One region of the Pseudomonas sp. GL_139_B genome, then DNA from elsewhere that is predicted to be linked to it. Evidence: predicted binding sites of a transcription regulator. Region 1 holds the regulator's gene; the other holds the start of a gene.
The links. Region 1 encodes sigma-54, which starts transcription at its own class of promoters, with help from an activator protein. Its sites were predicted from a motif close to ANTGGCATNNANNTTGCTNT; they were not measured.
Positions count from the first base shown of each region.

Region 2: the regulator sigma-54 is predicted to act here: its motif matches at 3,010-3,029, upstream of AC3ISI_RS19890 (CmpA/NrtA family ABC transporter substrate-binding protein).

Region 1 covers NZ_CM174403.1:935,938-943,677, reverse strand. Annotated here, with positions in the region: gene AC3ISI_RS04130 (ATP-binding cassette domain-containing protein) at 1-583, opposite strand, end outside; gene AC3ISI_RS04125 (KpsF/GutQ family sugar-phosphate isomerase) at 860-1,834, shown strand; gene AC3ISI_RS04120 (KdsC family phosphatase) at 1,834-2,358, shown strand; gene lptC (LPS export ABC transporter periplasmic protein LptC) at 2,366-2,938, shown strand; gene lptA (lipopolysaccharide transport periplasmic protein LptA) at 2,925-3,473, shown strand; gene lptB (LPS export ABC transporter ATP-binding protein) at 3,473-4,198, shown strand; gene AC3ISI_RS04100 (RNA polymerase factor sigma-54) at 4,383-5,876, shown strand; gene hpf (ribosome hibernation-promoting factor, HPF/YfiA family) at 5,951-6,259, shown strand; gene ptsN (PTS IIA-like nitrogen regulatory protein PtsN) at 6,272-6,736, shown strand; gene rapZ (RNase adapter RapZ) at 6,739-7,596, shown strand; gene AC3ISI_RS04080 (HPr family phosphocarrier protein) at 7,612-7,740, shown strand, end outside.
Region 2 covers NZ_CM174403.1:4,362,039-4,369,778, reverse strand. Annotated here, with positions in the region: gene AC3ISI_RS19900 (nitrate/nitrite transporter) at 1-731, opposite strand, end outside; gene AC3ISI_RS19895 (ANTAR domain-containing response regulator) at 1,089-1,664, opposite strand; gene AC3ISI_RS19890 (CmpA/NrtA family ABC transporter substrate-binding protein) at 1,680-2,891, opposite strand; gene AC3ISI_RS19885 (quinone-dependent dihydroorotate dehydrogenase) at 3,118-4,137, shown strand; gene rmf (ribosome modulation factor) at 4,346-4,564, opposite strand; gene rlmKL (bifunctional 23S rRNA (guanine(2069)-N(7))-methyltransferase RlmK/23S rRNA (guanine(2445)-N(2))-methyltransferase RlmL) at 5,094-7,364, shown strand; gene AC3ISI_RS19870 (sensor domain-containing diguanylate cyclase) at 7,506-7,740, shown strand, end outside.

The sequences.
Region 1 (7,740 bases):
CCAGCGCATCGTTGAGCAGGCGGATCAGGCGCACCAGCACGCCCATGGCGATGGGGTCCTGGCCGACAAAGGGCTCATCGTACATGAGAATCTGAGGATCGAGGGCAATCGCCCGGGCCAGCGCTACACGACGCTTCATGCCACCGGACAATTCGTCAGGCATCAGGTCGATGGCGCCACGCAAGCCCACGGCCTGCAATTTAAGCAGGACGATGTCACGGATCATTTCTTCCGGCAGCTCGGTATGAACGCGCAGCGGGAAGGCGACGTTCTCGAACACATCGAGATCGGTAAACAGGGCGCCGCTCTGAAACAGCACCCCCATGTGCTTGCGCGCATCGAACAGATCACTGCGCGACAACTTCGGCAGGTTCTGGCCGTTGACCCAGACTTCGCCCTTTGTTGGACGCAATTGTGCGCCCATCAATCGCAACAGCGTGGTTTTGCCACACCCAGAAGGCCCCATGATGCCGGTGACCTTGCCGCGTGGGATACGGATATCGACGTTATTGAAAATGCTGCGCGTACCGCGCTTGAAGGACAGTCCCTTCAGCTCGACCGCGTAGGCGTTATCGGCACTCATCTAAACTCCTTGCGATGCAGCCTCTCACTCGGACGCCTGACTCTCTGACGAAAGCACATACCTCCCCGGGCAGGCCGAACTGGCCGCGAACTATATCACTGCAAAGGCCCAGCGCCCAAGGCCAAAGCCAGCACATCTTCAGTAACATCATCGGCAAAAAGCCTCGTTTAGAGGGGATTGCGTCATCGAGAATGACAAAGCGTAACGAACTTGCGTGAGGGTTTTGATCATTACCGCTATAATCGCGGCCCTTCATCAGGCTATACGATTTCCGACATGAGCCAATCCAGTGACCTGATTCAATCAGCACAACGCACCCTGCGCCTCGAACTCGAAGCCGTAGAAGGCTTGCTGCCCCACATCGACGCAGATTTCGTACGCGCTTGCGAGATGATTCTGGCCAGCAAAGGCCGCGTGGTGGTGGTCGGCATGGGTAAATCAGGACACATCGGCAACAAGATCGCCGCGACCCTGGCAAGCACTGGCACCACGGCTTTTTTCGTCCACCCGGCCGAAGCCAGCCACGGCGACATGGGCATGATCACGCGGGATGACATTATCCTGGCCCTGTCGAACTCCGGCTCCACCAATGAAATCCTGACCTTGCTACCCCTGATCAAGCGCCTGGGCATTCAATTGATCAGCGTGACGGGCAACCCGGATTCCCCGTTGGCCAAGGCCGCCGAGGTCAACCTCAACGTTCATGTCGAACACGAGGCCTGCCCGCTGAACCTGGCACCCACCTCCTCCACCACGGCCGCCCTGGTGATGGGTGATGCCCTGGCCGTCGCACTACTGGAAGCTCGTGGCTTTACCGCTGAAGACTTCGCCTTTTCCCACCCCGGTGGCGCGCTTGGCCGACGCCTGCTGTTGAAAGTGGAGAATGTCATGCACGCCGGGCAAGATTTGCCACAGGTTCAGCGCGGTACCCTGCTAAAAGACGCATTGATGGAAATGACCCGCAAGGGCCTGGGAATGACCGTCATTTTGGAGGCTGATGGCAAACTGGCCGGGATCTTCACCGACGGTGATTTGCGTCGCACACTGGATCGCAGCATCGACATCCATAGCGCCACCATCGAACAGGTCATGACAGCTCATGGCAAGACCGCCCGCGCCGAAATGCTCGCTGCCGAGGCCTTGAAAATCATGGAAGACCACAAAATCAACGCCCTGGTCGTGGTCGACAGCGAAGACCGTCCGGTCGGCGCCTTGAACATGCACGATTTACTGCGTGCAGGAGTAATGTAATGAACACGGACCTGCTGCAACGCGGCCAACAGATCAAACTCGCGGTGTTCGACGTCGATGGCGTGCTGACCGACGGGCGCCTGTACTTTCTCGAAGACGGCAGTGAATTCAAGACATTCAATACGCTCGACGGCCAAGGCATCAAGATGCTGATGGCAGCGGGCGTGCAGACCGCAATCATCAGCGGCCGCAAAACCCCGGTGGTCGAACGGCGAGCGAAAAACCTCGGCATTCCCCACCTTTATCAGGGGCGGGAAGACAAACTGGTAGTGCTGGACGAGCTTCTGGCTCAACTCAACCTAAGCTATGAACAAGTGGCCTACCTGGGTGACGACCTGCCGGACCTGCCGGTGATTCGCCGCGTCGGCTTGGGCATGGCGGTAGCCAACGCCGCCAGCTTCGTGCGTGAAAATGCTCATGGCATTACCGTTGCCCGGGGCGGCGAGGGTGCCGCTCGTGAATTCTGCGAATTGATCCTGCGCGCCCAGGGCCGCCTTGATGCGGCCAACGCTGCGTATCTGTGAGCCCATTATGCTGAGCAAAAAGTTTCGTAACATCCTGCTATTCAGCTGCATCGCCGCGCTGTTCGCTGCGGTCGGCTACTGGAACATCAGCCCGGAACGCTTCCTCGACAAAACTGTGGTCAAGGTCGATGAAAGCGCGATCGACTATTACGCGACCAATGCTCACAGCGTGCAGTTTCTGCCGGACGGCAAATTGCAGTACGAAATGACGTCCGACAAGGTCGAACACCTGAAGGCGTCAGAGGTCACATTGCTGACCAATCCGGACCTGAACATGTTTCGCGGCACCGAGTTTCCCTGGCACGTCCAGAGCGAGCACGGGGAAGTCAACCCGGACGGCACCCAGGTCGAGTTGATCGACTCGGTGCGCATCACCCGTTTTGACGAGAAAAACCGCAGGACCCTGATTACCACCACCCGTATGACTGTGTTCCCGCAGCAGCAATATGCGCAGACCGATCAACCCGTTAGTATCGACGGCGCTGGCGGTGTATCGACAGGCATCGGAATGAAAGCGTACTTGAAAGAAAGCAGGATACACCTGCTATCTAACGTAAGAGGACAGTATGAGGCTCGTTAAAACCCTCCCTATTTTGCTCAGTCTGGGCGCAGCACTGGGAAGCGTGAGCGCCTGGGCTCTGCCGAACGATCAAGACCAGCCTATCCGCATACAAGCCGACGACGCCCAGCTGGACGACAAGAACGGCGTTGCCACCTATACGGGCGACGTGATCATCACCCAGGGTTCGATGAAGGTTACCGGCAATAAAGTGACCATGACGCGCACCCCGGCGGGTGACATCGACGTGGTGACCTCGGTGGGCAATCTGGCCTACTTCGAGCAACTGCAAACCGCAGGCGACCCCAAGCCTGTCCAGGGCTGGGGTGTGACCATCCAGTACCTCGCCGCGAAAAATCGCGTCGTACTGATCGACAAGGCAAAGGTTATCGACAAGGACAACAACATCACCCAAGGCGAGAAAATCGTCTACGACACCGACAAAAAGCTTGCCAGCGCCGGTCGCGCTACCGGCAGCAAGGTGACCGAATCGCGTCCGCGTATCGACATGGTGATCCAGCCGAAGAAGAAAACCGACGAGCAAAAGGCCCCGTAATGGCAACTCTGAAAGCTCAGCATCTGGCCAAGAGCTACAAGAGCCGCCAGGTCGTGCGTGACGTCAGCCTGTCGATCGACAGCGGTCAAATCGTCGGTCTGCTGGGTCCTAACGGCGCCGGCAAGACCACCTGCTTCTACATGATTGTCGGCCTGGTTCAGGCCGATCAGGGCCGTGTGCTGATCGACGATCTGGATGTCAGCCACCAGCCAATGCACGGTCGTGCAAAGGCCGGTATCGGCTATCTGCCGCAAGAAGCGTCGATCTTCCGCAAACTCTCGGTCGCCGACAACATCATGGCGATCCTCGAGACCCGCAAGGAACTCGACAAGGCAGGGCGTCGCAAAGAGCTGGAAAGCTTGCTGCAGGAATTCCACATCAGCCACATCCGCGACAACCTCGGCATGAGCCTGTCAGGTGGTGAACGCCGTCGCGTGGAAATCGCCCGGGCATTGGCTACCAACCCGAAATTCATCCTGCTCGACGAACCATTCGCCGGCGTGGACCCGATTTCGGTAGGCGACATCAAACAGATCATCTACCACCTCAAGGCCAAGGGCATTGGCGTGCTGATCACTGACCACAACGTCCGTGAAACCCTGGATATCTGCGAAACCGCCTACATCGTCAACGATGGTCAGCTGATCGCTGAAGGCGATTCCGCCACTATCCTGGCCAACGATCTGGTTAAAGAAGTCTATTTGGGCCATGAGTTCCGCCTGTAAGCGTTGAGGTGTCTGACTGTTCTCTCGGGCGCTTGTCTCGATAAAAAATCAACATTTTTTTATTGTTACAGCGCTCTAGGCAAACGCTGCAGTTTCGGGCATATAATTTGCTTATGTTTGGCGCTCCGGCGCCCTGTAGTGGATGGCGCATGCGCGCCGGCGAATAAGGTGTTAAGCCCCTGCCATGAAACCATCGCTAGTCTTGAGAATGGGCCAGCAGCTGACGATGACACCGCAGCTGCAACAGGCCATCCGCCTGCTCCAATTGTCGACCCTGGACCTGCAACAGGAAATCCAGGAGGCCCTGGAGTCCAATCCGATGCTCGAACGCCAGGAAGATGGCGACGACTTCGACAACGCCGACCCCTTGGCCGACAAAGCCGAGCAACAACCCAACGCCGACATTCAAGAGCCCTCCTACCAGGAAACCGCTCCCACGGTTGACAACCTCGAGGAAGGTGACTGGAACGAGCGCATTCCCAATGAACTGCCGGTTGATACCGCATGGGAAGACGTTTACCAGACCAGCGCCAGCAGCCTGCCGAGCAACGATGACGACGAATGGGATTTCACCACTCGCACATCGGCCGGTGAGAGCCTGCAAAGCCACCTGTTGTGGCAACTGAATCTGGCGCCGATGTCCGACACCGATCGCCTGATCGCCGTGACCCTGATCGACTGCATCAACAATCAGGGCTATCTGGATGAAACCCTCGAGGAAATCCTCGAGGCCTTCGATCCGGAACTGGACATCGAACTGGACGAAATCGAAGCCGTCCTGCACCGCATCCAGCAATTCGAGCCGGCCGGTATCGGCGCTCGCAACCTGGGCGAATGCTTGCTACTGCAATTGCGCCAATTGCCAGCCAAGACGCCTTGGCTCGCCGAAGCCAAGCGCCTGGTCAGCGACTACATCGATCTGCTCGGCAGCCGCGACTACTCTCAGCTGATGCGCCGGATGAAGATCAAGGAAGATGAACTGCGCCAGGTCATCGAACTGGTCCAGAGCCTCAACCCGCGCCCCGGCTCGCAGATCGAATCCAGCGAAGCCGAGTACGTCGTTCCCGACGTTATCGTGCGCAAGGACAACGAACGCTGGCTGGTGGAACTGAATCAGGAGTCGGTGCCACGACTGCGGGTCAACGCCCAATACGCCGGGTTTGTCCGGCGCGCTGATACCAGCGCCGACAACACCTTCATGCGCAATCAGTTGCAAGAGGCCCGCTGGTTCATCAAGAGCCTGCAAAGCCGTAACGAAACCCTGATGAAAGTCGCCACCCAGATCGTCGAGCATCAGCGTGGCTTCCTGGAATACGGCGACGAAGCCATGAAACCGCTGGTCCTGCATGACATTGCCGAAGCAGTGGGCATGCACGAATCGACAATTTCACGGGTCACCACGCAAAAATTCATGCATACCCCACGGGGTATTTATGAGCTGAAATACTTTTTCTCCAGCCACGTCAGCACCTCCGAAGGCGGTGAATGCTCGTCCACAGCGATCCGCGCGATCATCAAAAAGCTGGTTGCCGCGGAAAATCAGAAAAAGCCGTTGAGTGACAGCAAGATCGCTGGTTTACTGGAGGCACAAGGCATTCAGGTGGCTCGCCGCACCGTCGCCAAGTACCGCGAGTCCCTCGGGATCGCGCCTTCGAGCGAACGCAAGCGGTTGATGTAGAGCCACGCCACAGCGTTCCAGTGGTAGATCATCTGATCTACCGCTTTATGCACTGGCAACGAAGGAGAAGCTGTATGCAAGTCAACATCAGTGGACACCAACTGGAAGTGACCGAACCCCTGCGCACCTACATCGGCGAAAAACTCGAACGATTAGAGCGGCATTTCGACAAGATCACCAACGTGCAGGTCACGATGACGGTCGAGAAGCTGAAGCAGAAAATCGAAGCCACCCTGCATATTCCCGGCAATGAAGTGGTCGCAAACGCGGAACATACCGATATGTACGCGGCGATCGACTCGCTGACCGACAAGCTCGATAAACAACTCAAAAAGCATAAGGAAAAGACCCAGAGCCTCCTCCAGGGTGCGACCGGTCGTTAACACTCCCAACCCATGATCCGACTTGAAAACATCCTGACCCCCGGCCGTTCCCTTGTGAACGTGCCGGGCGGCAGTAAAAAGAAAGCCCTTGAGCAAATTGCCAACCTGATCGCCCGGGAAGTGCCGGATCTGGAGATGCAAGATGTCTTCGAGGCTTTGATTGCCCGTGAAAAGCTCGGCTCGACCGGTTTTGGCAACGGCATCGCCATCCCCCACTGTCGCCTTAAAGGTTGCGAGTCGCCCATCAGCGCCTTGATGCACCTCGACGCCCCCATTGATTTCGACGCCATCGACGGCGCTCCGGTTGACCTGCTGTTCGTACTGCTGGTCCCGCAAGCAGCTACCGATGCACACCTGGAACTGCTCCGCCAGATCGCCAGCATGCTCGATCGCAAGGAAGTCCGTGATCGTCTTCGCAGCGCCCCAAGCAACGAAGCCTTGTATCAGGTTGTCCTGGACGAGCAAAACGGTCAGTAATCATGCGTTTGATCATCGTCAGCGGCCGCTCCGGCTCAGGTAAAAGCACCGTCCTCGATGTTCTCGAGGACAACGGCTACTACTGCATCGACAACCTGCCCGCCGGCCTGCTGCCGGAACTGGCGGAAGGCGCCTTGATTCATACCGAATTGCTACAACCGCTGGTCGCTGTATCCATCGACGCGCGTAACCTGCCGAGCCACCTTTCGCGTTTTCCCGAACTGCTGGAAGAAGTCCGCGGCCGGCACATCAAGTGCGATGTGCTGTACCTGGATGCCGATGAAGAAACCCTGCTCAAGCGCTTTTCCGAAACCCGCCGTCGTCACCCGCTGAGCACCGCCAACCGTTCATTGGCTGAGGCAATCGAGGATGAAAGCACTCTGCTGGGGCCGATCGCCGATCTGGCAGATCTCAAAATCAATACCACCCACCTGAACCTGTATCAGCTGCGCGATACCATCAAGCTGCGCCTGCTGAATCAACCGGAAGCCGGCACTGCGTTCCTGGTCGAGTCTTTCGGATTCAAGCGTGGCATGCCGGTGGACGCGGACCTGGTGTTCGACGTGCGCTGCCTGCCCAATCCCTACTGGAAGCCGGAGCTGCGTGCTCAGTCCGGGCTTGATCAACCGGTGGCCGAGTATCTGGCAGCTCAACCGGATGTCGAAGAGATGTTCCAGGACATTTCGTCGTATTTGCTCAAGTGGCTGCCGCGCTTTGCCGCGAGCAACCGCTCTTATGTCACCATCGCCATTGGCTGCACCGGAGGACATCACCGCTCCGTCTACCTGACCGAACGTCTGGGCCAGGTTCTGCAACAATCCCTGAAGAACGTCCAGGTCCGCCACCGCGACCTCAGCTAAAGGATTCACATCGCGATGCCTGCTCTGGAAATCGAAATCATCAACAAGCTGGGCCTGCATGCCCGCGCTTCTGCAAAATTTGTTGGAGTAGCGGGTCAGTATCCGTGCCAGATCAGAGCCGGGCGGACGCCAGAATCGATGGTC
Region 2 (7,740 bases), 2.9 Mb from region 1:
GGGCTCAGGCCGTATTGGTCGTTGAAGTAGCCGGGCAGGGCACTGGCCAGGCCGATGAAGCCGCCGAAGGTCACGCTGTAGAAAAACATGAACCACCAGCTGTCGCGGTCGCCCAGGGCTTTGAAGTAGTCGGCCATCGACTTGGTTTTCGGCCGTTCAGGTGCGTTTTTCGCCAACCAGGCGAAGACGATGAAGGTCAGGATCAGCGGGATCAAGGCGAAGCCGAACACGTTGCTCCAGCCGAACGCGGCGGCCAATACCGGGGCGATCAGCGCGGCGAGCACCGTGCCCGAATTGCCTGCGCCGGCAATGCCCATGGCTTTGCCCTGATGCTGCGGCGGATACCATTGCGAGGCCAGCGGCAGGGCGACGGCGAAGGACGCACCGGCCATGCCGAGGAACAGGCCCAGCATCAGCGCTTGTTCGTAGCTGTGAATCCCGAGTTTCCAGGCGCCGAACAGCGCGCAGATGACGATCACCTGGCCAATCAGCCCGGCGGTTTTTGGCGACAGACGATCCGCCAGCATGCCCATGATAAAGCGCAGAACGGCCCCGGCCAGAATCGGCGTCGCCACCACCAGCCCGCGTTGTTGGGTGGTCAGGTGCAGGTCGGCGGCGATCTGTACGGCCAACGGGCCAAGCAGGTACCAGACCATGAAGCTCAGGTCGAAATAGAGGAAGGCCGCAAACAGTGTCGGCGTATGGCCGGATTTCCAGAAGCTTGAATTCATCGCGCACCTCAGCTGTGAAGAGTCTCGAGAAGGAGTCATGAGCTATCAGGTGGGGCGCCTAAGGGCCGCACCACCGGCCCCGGGCTGTGGGGCCAAAACGAAAAAACGCCGCTACCTGATTCGCCAAGGGCAAAAGAGGTGAGCGACGTCTTTGTCGTAGGTGGGGCAACCGCCGTTGGTTACCTGTGGTGATTGCTAAGCCAGATCTGTGCCAACAATCTGCTTTTGTGGCGAGGGGGCCCGCCCCCGTCCGGCGACGAAGCCGTCGCAAGACCTGTGTGCAGGGTATGCCTGAGGGAATGCATAGGGCGGCTTCGCCACCCAGCGGGGGCAAGCCCCCTCGCCACAATGATCGAGTTATCCAAGCAACTCACTCATGGCAATAATCTGCTCCGCCACCTGGATCAGCTTCTGCTGCCGGCTCATGGCCTGGCGGCGCATCAGGGTGTAGGCCTCTTCTTCATTGCAGTTCTTCATCTTCATCAGCAACCCCTTGGCCAGCTCAATGCGCTTGCGTTCGGCCAATTGCTGGTCGCGGGCATGAAGCTGGGCGCGTAACGCCTGGTCACTTTCAAACCGCGCCATGGCCACGTCGAGAATCGGCTGCAAGCGTTGTGCGTGAATGCCTTCGACGATGTAGGCGCTGACCCCGGACTGGATTGCCTGGCGCATCACACCCGGGTCATGTTCATCGGTAAACATGACGATTGGCCGTGGCTGGTCGCGAGTCACCAGCACCACTTGCTCCAGCACATCGCGGCTCGGTGACTCGGTATCGATCAGAATCACGTCCGGACGCACCGTTTCGACGCGTTCGGGCAAATCGATGGTCAGGCCTGACTCGTCGATCACCTCGAACCCGGCTTCAGTCAGGGCGACTTTGAGGCGGCCGACTTTCTTCGCGGTATCGTTGATCAGCAGGATACGCAGCATGTTTGCAGTCTCCTGTCAGCGCTGAGCGAATCGTTGCGAGCTGTCGCTCAGAGCGTGCAACTTGAAGCTGCGGGCATAACCGGATGGATCGGAGCCGTTCCAGATTTTGCCGTCGATCAACTGGCTGCTGCGCATGTCCTGGCCACTGGCGTTGACACCGACCGCGCTGGCGGCCTCACGGTATAAGTCCAGTTGTTGAATCTGACGGGCCACGCCGAGGTAATCCGGATCGTCGCGCAACAAACCCCAGCGCCGGAACTGGGTCATGAACCACATGCCGTCGGACAGGTACGGCACATTGACCTCGCCGCTGGCATGGAAGCGCAGCGCGTGCGGGTCCTGCCAGCGATTGCCCAACCCATCGGCATAATCGCCCAGCAGACGCGGTTCAATACAGTCGAGGGCGGCGTCGAGGTAGTCGGGCGCACTCAAGAGTTGTGCGGTGCTGCGACGGTTTTCCGTGCTTTGCTCGATGAACCGGCTGGCTTCCAGGATCGCCATCACCAACGCCCGCGCGGTGTTTGGGTATTGCTCGACAAACGCGCGGGTGCAGCCGAGGACTTTTTCCGGGTGATCGGGCCAAATGGTCTGCGACGTTGCCAGGGTAAAGCCGAGATTCTGCTGCACGGCACTGGCGGACCAGGGTTCGCCGACGCAGAAACCGTCGATACGCTGCGCTTGCAGGTGCGCGACCATTTGCGGTGGCGGCACCACTACGCTATCGACATCTTGCAACGGGTGGATGCCTTGACTCGCCAGCCAGTAATACAGCCACATGGCGTGGGTGCCGGTGGGAAATGTCTGGGCGAAGGTGAGTTTCGAGCGAGTTTGGTGCACGTGGCGGTCGAGTGCTTCAGGGCTGGTCACGCCCAACGCTTGCAAGCCGTGGGAGAGATTGATGCTCTGGCCGTTCTGGTTCAGGCCCATCAGCACGGCCATGTCGGTCGAGGCCACGCCGCCGATGCCCAGGTGAACCGCATAGACCAGGCCGTACAGACTGTGGGCTGCGTCGAGTTCGCCGCTGACCAGTTTGTCCCGCAGGTTGGCCCAGGACGACTGACGCTTGAGGTTCAGGGTAAGGCCGTAGGGCTGGGCGAACCCCTGCGTGGCGGCGACCACGACCGAGGCGCAGTCGCTCAGGGCCATGAAGCCGAGATTGATGTCGGTCTTTTCCGGGGCATCGCTGCCATTGACCCAGGCCAGAGGGTTGGCTGGAACTTCAATCATCAATAAGTACCTTGCATAAAAAAAACGCCGTACAGGCTGCTTGCCAGAGCAAGGTCCAGTGACGACGCCGTTGTCTTTCGACTCATCCCGCCGTGAGATAAGTGCTGGTACCGGTGACGGTGCAAGGCATATGCCATCGCTCGCTGATTTCATCGCGCGCCTCGCCTGCAACCTCGATGCGCGGCTATAATTGCCGCCACTTTTCAGCCCAGAGTCAAACCCGCCCATGTACACCCTGGCCCGTCAGATGTTGTTCAAGCTTTCCCCGGAAACCTCCCACGATTTGTCCCTGGACCTGATCGGCGCGGGCGGGCGTTTGGGCCTCAACGGCTTGCTGTGCAAGGCCCCGGCGAAAGTGCCAGTGTCGGTCATGGGCCTGGATTTTCCCAACCCGGTGGGTTTGGCGGCCGGTCTGGACAAAAACGGCGCGGCCATCGACGGTTTCGCTCAATTGGGTTTTGGCTTTGTCGAAATCGGCACCATCACCCCGCGCCCGCAACCGGGCAACCCGAAACCACGGATCTTCCGTCTGCCGGAAGCCGAGGCGATCATCAACCGCATGGGGTTCAACAACCTTGGCGTCGATTATCTGCTGGCCCGTGTGGCGGCAGCCAAGTACAAAGGCGTGCTGGGCATCAACATCGGCAAGAACTTCGACACCCCGGTTGAGCGCGCGGTCGACGATTACCTGATCTGCCTGGACAAGGTCTACGCCCACGCCAGCTACGTGACGGTCAATGTCAGCTCGCCCAACACCCCGGGCCTGCGCAGCCTGCAGTTCGGCGATTCGCTCAAGCAGTTGCTCGCTGATCTGGCCACGCGCCGCGCGGAACTGGCGTTGCGCCACGGCAAACATGTCCCGCTGGCGATCAAGATCGCGCCGGACATGACCGACGAAGAAACCGCACAAGTCGCACAAGCGCTGATTGAAACCGGGATGGACGCGGTGATTGCCACCAACACCACTCTGAGCCGCGTTGGCGTCGAAGGCATGGAATACGGCGACGAGGCGGGTGGTCTGTCCGGCGCACCGGTTCGCGACAAGAGCACTAACACCGTGAAAGTGCTGGCGGCGGAACTGGCAGGTCGCTTGCCGATCATCGCCGTGGGCGGCATCACCGAAGGTAAACACGCAGCCGAGAAAATCGCGGCGGGTGCGAGCCTGGTGCAGATCTACTCCGGCTTTATCTACAAAGGCCCGGCGTTGATCCGTGAGTCGGTAGACGCCATCGCAGCACTGCGCTAACCCCCTGCAGGAGCCCGGCTTGCCGGCGATGGCGATCTCAAGGACGCCATCGCCCACAAGCCGGGCTCCTACACGTTTCGCCAGAGAGCAGGCATAAAAAAGGGCTCCTAGAAGGAGCCCCTGGGCCGAAGCCCGCCGTCCGGATGGGACGTGCGTGGTTAATTCAGTCAGTCATCAGATTGTCGTGTCGGAGTGTTAGGCCCTGTAATTAATTGCCGACGGCGTGAAGTTCGTTGAGTCTGTGGATTCCCGCAGTGCCGGTCATACCGTCCCAGTTGTCGCCGCGTCCCTCGCGCCAGCCGTTAATCCAGGCTTGGCGTACTGACGGTAGAGTAAATGGGCAAAGCTCACGGGATTTGCCACCAACGCCATATTGATATCCGCGCAAAAATGCTCTTTCCAACGGATCACGCTTAAGTCTTCTCATAGGGTGTTGCCCTCACTTGTTGACTGTATTCATCGCGTAGACCTCAATCGAGGTCTGGCAGAAAAAAACTTCTGCCGTTGGGGCCCGCTGCCGGCGTCGCGAGCCAAGGTGTTGACGTCGTTGCGGCGTCAACCTGTGTTGAGTTCTAACCAAAGCGTCACATCGAGGGAATGATCGTTTTGTCATAAGAACGTAACGATAAAGATGCTAAGGCAATAAGTAACACGATGTTTGGCCCGTGTTCGTTGATAAAGCCCTGTATGATCGGCCCCCCGCAGGATGATGAGGCTAATCCTTTAGTGAGAATGACTTCTGTTGCATGGAAGCATTATTCGACGAAGGGTCGACTTGTGACATTTTGTTGCATCAACTTTTTTATCTGCCTGTGCATCTAAGCTCTTCTAATCTGAGCAGCACAGGTGGGACGGCACACCTTCGTGCCACGCGGGCGCTCTTTTAGAAAAGCGCCTGATTGAAATCCGGGCCGGCAATGCGTTGCCGGTTCACTGCTAAAGGCTCTGAAAATCCAATGTCCGATCAATTCGAAATCTTCCTCACTTGCCCCAAAGGCCTTGAAGGCCTGCTGATCGAGGAAGCCGTCGGGCTTGGCCTTGAAGAAGCACGCGAGCACACCTCTGCCGTGCGCGGCATGGCGACCATGGAAACCGCTTATCGCCTGTGCCTGTGGTCGCGTCTGGCGAACCGGGTGCTGCTGGTGCTCAAGCGGTTCCCGATGAAGGACGCCGAAGACCTGTACCACGGCGTGCTGGATATCGAGTGGCAAGACCACATGCTCAACGCCGGTACCCTGGCCGTCGAGTTCAGCGGCCATGGCTCGGGTATCGACAACACCCACTTCGGCGCTTTGAAAGTCAAAGACGCCATCGTCGACAAACTGCGCACTCCGCAAGGCGACCGTCCGTCGATCGATAAACTCAACCCGGACCTGCGCATTCACCTGCGCCTGGACCGTGGCGAAGCGATTCTTTCCCTCGACCTGTCGGGTCACAGTCTGCACCAGCGAGGTTATCGCTTGCAGCAAGGCGCGGCACCGCTGAAGGAAAACCTCGCGGCCGCGATCCTGATCCGTTCCGGCTGGCCACGCATTGCGGCCGAAGGCGGCGCGCTGGCTGACCCGATGTGCGGTGTCGGTACGTTCCTGGTCGAAGCCGCGATGATCGCCGCCGACATGGCGCCGAACCTGCGTCGCGAGCAGTGGGGCTTTACCCATTGGCTGGGCCACGTTCCGGCACTGTGGAAAAAGCTTCACGAAGAAGCCACTGAGCGTTGCGCGGCCGGCCTGGCCAAGCCACCGCTGTGGATTCGCGGTTACGAAGCCGACCCGCGCCTGATTCAACCGGGCCGCAACAACGTTGAGCGTGCCGGCCTGAGTGAGTGGATCAAGATCTACCAGGGCGAAGTCGGTACGTTCGAGCCACGTCCGGACCAGAACCAGAAAGGCCTGGTGATTTGCAACCCTCCGTACGGCGAGCGTCTGGGTGACGAGGCGAGCTTGCTCTACCTCTATCAGAACCTCGGCGAGCGTCTGCGTCAGGCCTGCCTGAACTGGGAGGCCGCGGTGTTCACCGGCGCGCCGGACCTGGGCAAGCGCATGGGCATTCGTAGCCACAAGCAGTATTCGTTCTGGAACGGCGCGCTGCCGTGCAAGCTGCTGCTGATCAAGGTCACGCCGGACCAGTTCGTCACGGGCGAGCGTCGTACCCCGGAACAGCGTCAGGTGGAGCGTGAGCAGGCGGCCTATGATCAGGCGCCAAGCGAGCCGGAAGAACGCAAGTACAACAAAAACGGCAACCCGATCAAACCGACGCCAGCACCCGCACCGGTGATCGAGCAACCGCGCTTGAGCGAAGGCGGGCAGATGTTTGCCAATCGCCTGCAAAAAAACCTGAAAGCGATGGGCAAATGGGTCAAGCGCGAAGGCATCGATTGCTATCGCGTCTACGATGCCGACATGCCGGAATATTCCATGGCCATCGACCTGTATCAGGATTGGGTCCACGTCCAGGAATACGCGGCGCCGAAATCCATCGATCCGGAAAAAGCCTCGGCACGCATGTTCGATGCCCTGGCTGCGATTCCGCAGGCTCTGAACATCGACAAGAGCCGCGTGGTGGTCAAGCGTCGCGAGCGTCAGAGCGGCACCAAGCAGTACGAGCGTCAGGCCGCGCAGGGCAAGTTCGTCGAGGTCAACGAAGGTGGCGTGAAGCTGCTGGTCAACCTCACCGACTACCTCGACACCGGGCTGTTCCTCGATCACCGTCCGATGCGCATGCGCATTCAGAAAGAGGCGGCCGGCAAGCGCTTTCTCAATCTGTATTGCTACACCGCTACCGCCAGTGTTCACGCGGCCAAGGGCGGCGCACGCACCACCACCAGCGTCGACCTGTCGAAAACCTATCTGGACTGGGCGCGACGTAATTTGTCGCTGAACGGGTTCTCGGACAAGAACCGCCTGGAGCAGGGCGATGTGATGGCCTGGCTCGACGCCTGCCGTGACGAATACGACCTGATCTTCATCGACCCGCCGACGTTCTCCAACTCCAAGCGCATGGAAGGGATCTTCGACGTGCAACGCGATCAGGTGCAGTTGATCGACCTGGCCATGGCGCGTCTGGCGCCCGCTGGCGTGTTGTATTTCTCCAACAACTTCCGCAAGTTCACCCTTGAGGAAAACCTCACCGAGCGTTACGCCGTTGAAGAAATTACCGCCCAGACCATCGATCCGGATTTCGCCCGTAACGGCAAGATCCACCGTGCCTGGAAAATCACTGCACGCTGATAGCTGAACGGTGGATCCACAGAGCCTTGATTTTTAAAGGCTCTGTGGATTCGTTCAGTGCTGGTCAAATTAGTGGCTAATAGCTATAACTCTTCTCATGGCCAATGGGTTTTCCCGCACCTGGCGTTTTGAGTTGTGTCTATGTCGTTGCACGCCGTGCGCCCCAGGATCCTGGGTATTATCAGCGAAGATGCGTCGGCCTGGCTGGTGGCGCTTCTGGTGTTGCTTATGGGGGGCGTTCTTACGGGGATACTGGCCTGGTCGACGCTCAATGTATTCCAGCATCAACTCAAGCAACGCTTCCAACTGCTGGCCAGTGAGCGTTATAGCCGCATAGAAGAACGTTTCGTAGACCAGGAGCAACGCCTCGACGGCC